2 regions of the Weizmannia sp. FSL W8-0676 genome follow, and region 2 is predicted to be linked to the other one. Evidence: riboswitches for the same ligand, from Rfam matches in the RefSeq annotation. Region 2 holds a riboswitch; the other holds the start of a gene.
The links. Region 2 has a riboswitch for thiamine pyrophosphate ahead of NST20_RS07180 (3-oxoacyl-ACP reductase). Riboswitches for the same ligand answer to the same signal wherever they lie in the genome.
Positions count from the first base shown of each region.

Region 1: linked by a shared signal. The riboswitch ahead of NST20_RS02965 (MTH1187 family thiamine-binding protein) and the one ahead of NST20_RS07180 (3-oxoacyl-ACP reductase) in region 2 are both predicted to bind thiamine pyrophosphate.

Region 1 is NZ_CP151954.1:624,714-627,919, forward strand. Features, by position in the region: gene NST20_RS02960 (amidase) at 1-1,123, shown strand, start outside; TPP riboswitch at 1,228-1,331, shown strand; gene NST20_RS02965 (MTH1187 family thiamine-binding protein) at 1,413-1,736, shown strand; gene NST20_RS02970 (ABC transporter permease) at 1,687-2,484, shown strand; gene NST20_RS02975 (ABC transporter substrate-binding protein) at 2,481-3,206, shown strand, end outside.
Region 2 is NZ_CP151954.1:1,480,298-1,483,503, reverse strand. Features, by position in the region: gene thiD (bifunctional hydroxymethylpyrimidine kinase/phosphomethylpyrimidine kinase) at 1-3, opposite strand, end outside; gene thiM (hydroxyethylthiazole kinase) at 9-821, opposite strand; gene NST20_RS07180 (3-oxoacyl-ACP reductase) at 834-1,595, opposite strand; TPP riboswitch at 1,662-1,773, opposite strand; gene NST20_RS07175 (GNAT family N-acetyltransferase) at 1,822-2,247, opposite strand; gene NST20_RS07170 (GNAT family N-acetyltransferase) at 2,238-2,738, opposite strand; gene NST20_RS07165 (GNAT family N-acetyltransferase) at 2,738-3,206, opposite strand, start outside.

The sequences.
Region 1 (3,206 bases), 860 kb from region 2:
GCCGGAATTTGGATTAAAAAATATTACGGAACCTGAACTTTACGGTCCGGCGCGAAATCCGTGGAATCCCCATTTTTCACCCGGCGGCTCAAGTGGCGGTTCCGCGGCTGCGGTGGCTTCCGGGATGGTACCGGTTGCCGGTGCAAGCGACGGCGGCGGATCGATCCGCATCCCTGCTTCTTTTACAAGTTTAACAGGATTAAAGCCGACAAGGGGAAGGACACCGGTCGGTCCGGGCCGCGGACGGCAATGGCAAGGGGCGGCTATTGACTTCGTGCTGGCAAAAACAGTCAGAGACAGTGCAGCGCTCCTCGATGTGCTGCAAACTGTGGAACCCGCTGCTGCTTTTCAAACGCCGCTTTTTCCGGGATATGTACAGGAACTAAAACAGAGCGGAACGAAAAAATACCGGATCGCATTTTCGGTTGCATCGCCAGTCGGGACGCCTGTCAGCCGCGACGCAAAACAGGCTGTCTATCAAACAGCAAAATGGCTGGAGCAGGAGGGCCATCTTGTGGAAGAAGCCGAAAATGGCGTTGACGGCAGGCGGCTGATGGAAAACTATTATTTAATGAACTGCGGGGAAATGGTTGCGGAACTTTCGGATTTGGAAAGCGCACTTGGACGCCCGCTTACGGAAAAAGATATGGAGCCGGTTTCGTGGGTCTTGTATGCTGCCGGGAAAAATGTCACGGCGGCGGAATACGCAAAGAGCCTTGCGGAGTGGGATAAAGCCGCAGCACAAATGGCTGCTTTCCATGAGACTTATGACCTGTATCTCACGCCTTCAACCGCGTTTCCGGCACCGAAAATCGGGGAACTTACCCAGACAGGGAAAGAGCGGGATCGATTGTTTGGCGTCACCGGGCTCCCGAAAGAAAAGCAGCAGGCGCTTGTCTATGAAATGTTTGAGCCGAGCTTAACGTTTTCCCCGTTTACGCAGCTCGCTAATTTAACCGGGCAGCCGGCGATCAGCCTGCCGGTCCATATAACGGCGGCCGGGCTTCCTTTCGGAATACAGCTGGTGGCGCCGAAAGGAAATGAACATTGGCTGCTGGATGTCGCATATGCGCTTGAACAGTCGGAACTTTGGGTTGGCATGCAGGGGAATCCCTGCCTTTAAAGCATAAATGAGGGGCTTTGTGCAGGCCCGGACGTTCTAAGGAATTGAAGGATTGAAAAGTGTTTGCCAAAAAGGATGGTTTTCATGTTACAATAAAATTACAAGAAAAAAAGCAGGGGAGCCGGTTTTGGCTGAGAGGATGCCGTTTTGCATCGACCCTTCACCTGATCTGGATAATGCCAGCGTAGGGAGTCTCATATTGAAGCATGTTTCGGCATGTTTTGGATGGACAGGCTTTCTTGCGCATGCAATGAAAGCTTTTTTATTTGAAAAAAAGGAGGAAAATTTGATGGAAAAATCGAATCAAGTAACGGTTTCTTTTTCAGTTGTTCCGCATATTAAAAGTGATGACTTATACGGTGTCGTAGACCGCGCGATCGAAGTTGTTCAAAACGCCGGCGTACGTTATGAAGTCGGGGCAATGGAAACGACGATGGAAGGCGATCTTGACGAACTGCTTGGGATCATCAAAAAAGCGCAGGATGCTTGCGTCCAAGCCGGTGCGATTGATGTCATCACATCGATCAAAATCCATTACAGGCCAAGCACCGGGGTGACAATGGATGAAAAAATTGCAAAATATCGCGAACAAGCGCCGCAGCCGGTTCGTTAACACGGCGCTCACGGCTGCCTGGCTCATTTTTTTGCTCTTCGTCTGGCAAGGGGCAACGGCCGGCTTTCATATCAGTGAATGGATGCTGCCAAAACCGACGGAAGTATGGCAGGAATTGAAAAATCTACAATGGATGGTTTGGCCCAATATTTGGCAAACTGCAAAAGAAGTATTGATCGGGCTTGCCTTTTCCATTATGATTGGCGCAGCGATTGCCGTTTTTATGGATATGGTTCCCGTTTTCCGGATGCTGGTCCGGCCGCTACTGGTCGTTTCGCAAACAATTCCGATTGTGGCGATTGCGCCGCTTTTCATCGTCTGGTTCGGATTCGGGCTCCAGTCAAAAGTTATTGTGGTCATTTTAATCTGCTTTTTCCCGCTGGCATTGAGCATCCTGGAAGGGTTTCAAACGGTGGATGATGACTTGGTGAAACTGTTAAAGACCATGCATGCATCAAAATGGCAAGTTTACAGGAAAGTCAAATTTCCGGCTGTGCTCCCTTACTTTTTTTCCGGTTTAAAAATTGCCGTTACATATAGTGTGATGGGTGCCATTATCGGTGAGTGGCTCGGCGCAAGCGAAGGGCTCGGCGTCATGCTGACAAGGGCGACAAAATCTTTTATGACTGCCCGCTTGTTTGCCATCTCCGCTGTCATCATTGGGCTCACATTTCTTTTATACGGCGCTGTTGAATGTTTGCAAAGGCTATCCGCACCATGGGTATATCGAAAGGAAGATCATCAATGAAGAAAATTTTAATCATGTTGCAGGCGGCCGTGTTGCTGCTTGCTGCCGGATGTGCCGGCAGCGGGCAGAAGGACAGCAGCAAAAAAGCGTTGCAAAAGGTGACGGTTGTGCTGGACTGGTTTCCGAACACCAATCATACCGGCCTGTATGTGGCTAAAACAAAACATTATTTTCAAAAGCAGGGCCTAGATGTGAAAATTATCCAGCCGGGAGACAATATCACGGCTGAACAGATGGTGGCCTCCGGGAAAGCGGATTTCGGGATCAGCTATCAGGAAAATGTCACCACGGCAAGGACGGAAGGAATCCCGATTGTATCCATTGCCGCGATCATCCAGCACAATACTTCCGGCTTTGCTTCTTTGAAAAAAGACAACATCACTTCTCCGAAAGATTTTGAAGGTAAACGTTACGGCGGCTGGGGTTCGCCGTCTGAAGAAGCCGTCATCAAAACGGTCATGGAAAAATACGGCGCCGACTACAGCAAAGTAAAAAATATCGTGCTCGGCCAGACGGATTTTTTCAAATCAATCGGACGTGAAGCGGATTTTGAATGGATTTATTACGGCTGGGACGGCATCCAGGCAGAGCGGAACGGGAAAAAACTGAATCTTATCATGGTCAAAGATCTCGACCCTGCGCTTGATTATTACAGCCCGGTCATCATTACAAGCGAAAAACTGGCCAAGGGGGATAAAACCCTTGTCAAATCATTTATGAAG
Region 2 (3,206 bases):
CATGACGTTCATCCTTCTTTCTTTTCAAAAGAGGCATATTTTTGGATTTCTTCAGCCCCTATTTCTGCCAGCTGGTCTAAAAATGCCATTTGAAAACTGCCCGGCAAATCCCCGCCTGTTTTTTCCCTTGCGATTTCCGCAGCAGCGCCGTAAATCGCAAGCGCCGAAACGGATGCCTGAACCGGATCTTCCTCAACAGCGAGAAAGGCGCCGCAAACTGCGGACAAAAGGCAGCCTGTCCCGGTGACTTTTGTTAAAAGCGGGTGGCCGTTATGTACGAGATAGAGTTCGGAACCGTTTGACACCGCATCTGTCTTGCCGCTTACCACGACCGTTGTATGAAGCGTTTTTGCTGCTTTCAAAGCGAGTTCGCCCGTATCCAGGCTGGTATCTCCTGCATCGACGCCTTTAACTTTGGCATCTATTCCGACCAGATTGGCGATTTCTCCGGCATTTCCCCTGATGGATGTGAAGCGGATTTCTTTCAGCAATTTTTTTGCCGTTTCTGTCCGGTAACGGGTTGAACCGGCAGCTACCGGATCAAGGACGACCGGAACGCCATTTTCATTTGCAGACTTTCCCGCCAAAATCATGGCTTCGACGGCTTTTTCATTCAAAGTGCCGATATTTAATACGACCGCATTTGCCGCTTTCGCCATATCGGCAACTTCTTCCACCGCATCGGCCATTACCGGAGATGCGCCAAGTGCCAGCAGCCCGTTTGCTGTGAAATTAGCCACCACAATATTCGTGATATTATGGATAAGCGGATTGGCTTCCCTGATTTTTTCAAGCAGTTCAATTGGTTTTTCCTTTTCCATTTTCATTCCCTCCTAATCCATTACAAGTCCGCCGTCAACGACGAGGTTTTGCCCGGTTACCGCCCTGGCCCATGGCGATGCAAAAAACAACACGGCATCCGCAACGTCTTCCGGTTCTGTCACCCTTTGCAGCGGGGTTGTTGCCTGAATCAATTGAAAAACCTCTTCAGATGTGGCCGCACTTGCATCCGTCGTTTTCAGAAGGCCGCCGGATACCATATTAACGGTAATGCCATATTGCCCCAGATCTTTCGCCATGCTCCGGGTGAAGCCGAGGAGCGCAGCCTTGCTCGTATTGTAATCATGGTAGGCGACAACCGGATTTTGAAACAGGTTTGTGCCAATATTGATCACCCTGCCGAAATGCAGCCGTTTCATTCCCGCAAGGCCGGCCTGGATGGTATTTAATGCGCCGCGAACCGCACCTTCCATCTGCAGGCTGTATTCCTCCCACGAAATCCGGGAAGCATCGTGCCGGGATTCCGGATCAAAGCGGAAATGCACAAGGGCATTATTTACAATCGTCGTGACAGGCCTGGAAAAATAAGCTTCGGCCTGCCGGAACATCTTTCTTACCTGGACCGGATCCCTTACATCCGCCTTCAGGGCAACCGCTTTTTCGCCTAAAATATGCTGAAGGTCCTTTGCCTTCCCCTCACTCTCAAAATAGTTGATGACAACGCCCGCCCCCTCTCTTGCAAAAGCTTTTACAAGCGCCTTGCCCAACCCCCTGCTTCCGCCGGTGACGGCAACCACCTGCTCATCGAGTTTCATTTGTCCCACCCCTTTCCATGCAAAAAAGCCAGGCCCGAAAAGACCTGACTTTATCAGCAAGAAATTTTTTACAAATTCCTACTTTCCTACGCCGGTATGATCCGGATCAGGTCCAAAGGGTTGAAAAACGCCGGTTTTTCTCTCAGCCCGCCAGATCCGGGCACCCCTAGTAGTTTGAAAGATTATTTTTTAGCTATTATATCCCTTTCCAACGAAGATGTAAAGTTTACAATCTTTTTAAAAAAACATAACTGACTTTATCATAATCCATTTTTTCTTCATAAAACCGGTGGGCGTCTTTTCTTTGCAGGCCGGATGACAGGGAAACAATGCCGTATCCGTTTTCGCCGGCCTGTTTTTCCACATGCGCCAAAAGCCTGGCACCGTACCCTTTTGATCTGTGCGCTTCATCCGTCACCAGGTCGCATACCCAAATAAACCGCCCGTTGTACAAGGTAATCATCGGCATATAGCCGGTTACCGCCACAATGTTTCCGTCATCTATTACTGCGGCCATCTTGTAATCCGATTTTTCTGCCGCCTCTTCCACCAGCTGGAGATAGTGTTCTTCGTCCAAATGTTTACGCAGCTGTTTCATCACCGGAAACGCTGCTTTCCACTCTTCCCGGTTTGCAAGTTCTTTTATTTCCATCTGTATATCCCTTCTTTGCCTAAATGGTAATGCATAATAATCAATTCGCCTTTTTTTCCAAACATCCTGCCCCCTTCATCCACAAACCCGGCTTGTCTGTACAAATTTTGGGCAGCAACATTTTCCGTATTCACCCCAAGAACCATCTGCTCTATTTCCGGAAAATGGGTACGGACAAAATGGGGCAGCTGTTTTAAACATTGCCTGGCGTATCCTTTTCCCTGCTGGTGGAAATCGGTTGAAAACGTCCGCAGCAATATGGCATGCGGATGACTTGTATATGGCCTGGCGCCATTTTTTTCATGAAGCACAAAAAAGTTTGTGATCATGTTATGGCGGACTGCAACAACAGGGTGCCGTTCCGGATCCTCTTTTGCAAGGGCAATGGCTTCATCCGGATGGCCGGTGAAACGGAGCTGATCATCCGTTATTGTATAGTTGTCCAATTGCTGCTTGAAATCATCATTGTAAAAGACCAGTTCCAATTCCATTACCCCTTGCATGTCGTTTCTACCAAATCGAGGGATAACCGTACCATATCCCGGCAGCGAATCCCGTTTTCATATATCGTTTCAGCATAATGCCTGACGAAAAAGCCTCTGTCCACCCCGGAGATCCGGAAACCGCATTTTTGATACAAGGCCAGCTGGCTGATGCTGGAATTGCCGGTGCCTACTTCGATCGTTTTAAATCCTCTTTTTCCTGCCCTCCGGATGGCATCCAGCACAAGCCGTTTTCCAAAGCCTTTCCCTTGATGTTCTTTTGCAACCGCCACATTCGCCAATTCCACGATTCCCGGCCTCGCCGGTAGCAGGATGTAAACGCCGATCACCTTTTCTTCAATTTCCGCCACATAGCATTCTCCGCGGTTGGCATAAGCCATCACCATTTCGCGTGACGGGTCGGCAAGGAGCAGTAAATCCATCGGAAGTTTTTCCTTGCCGCCCAGCCGCCGGATG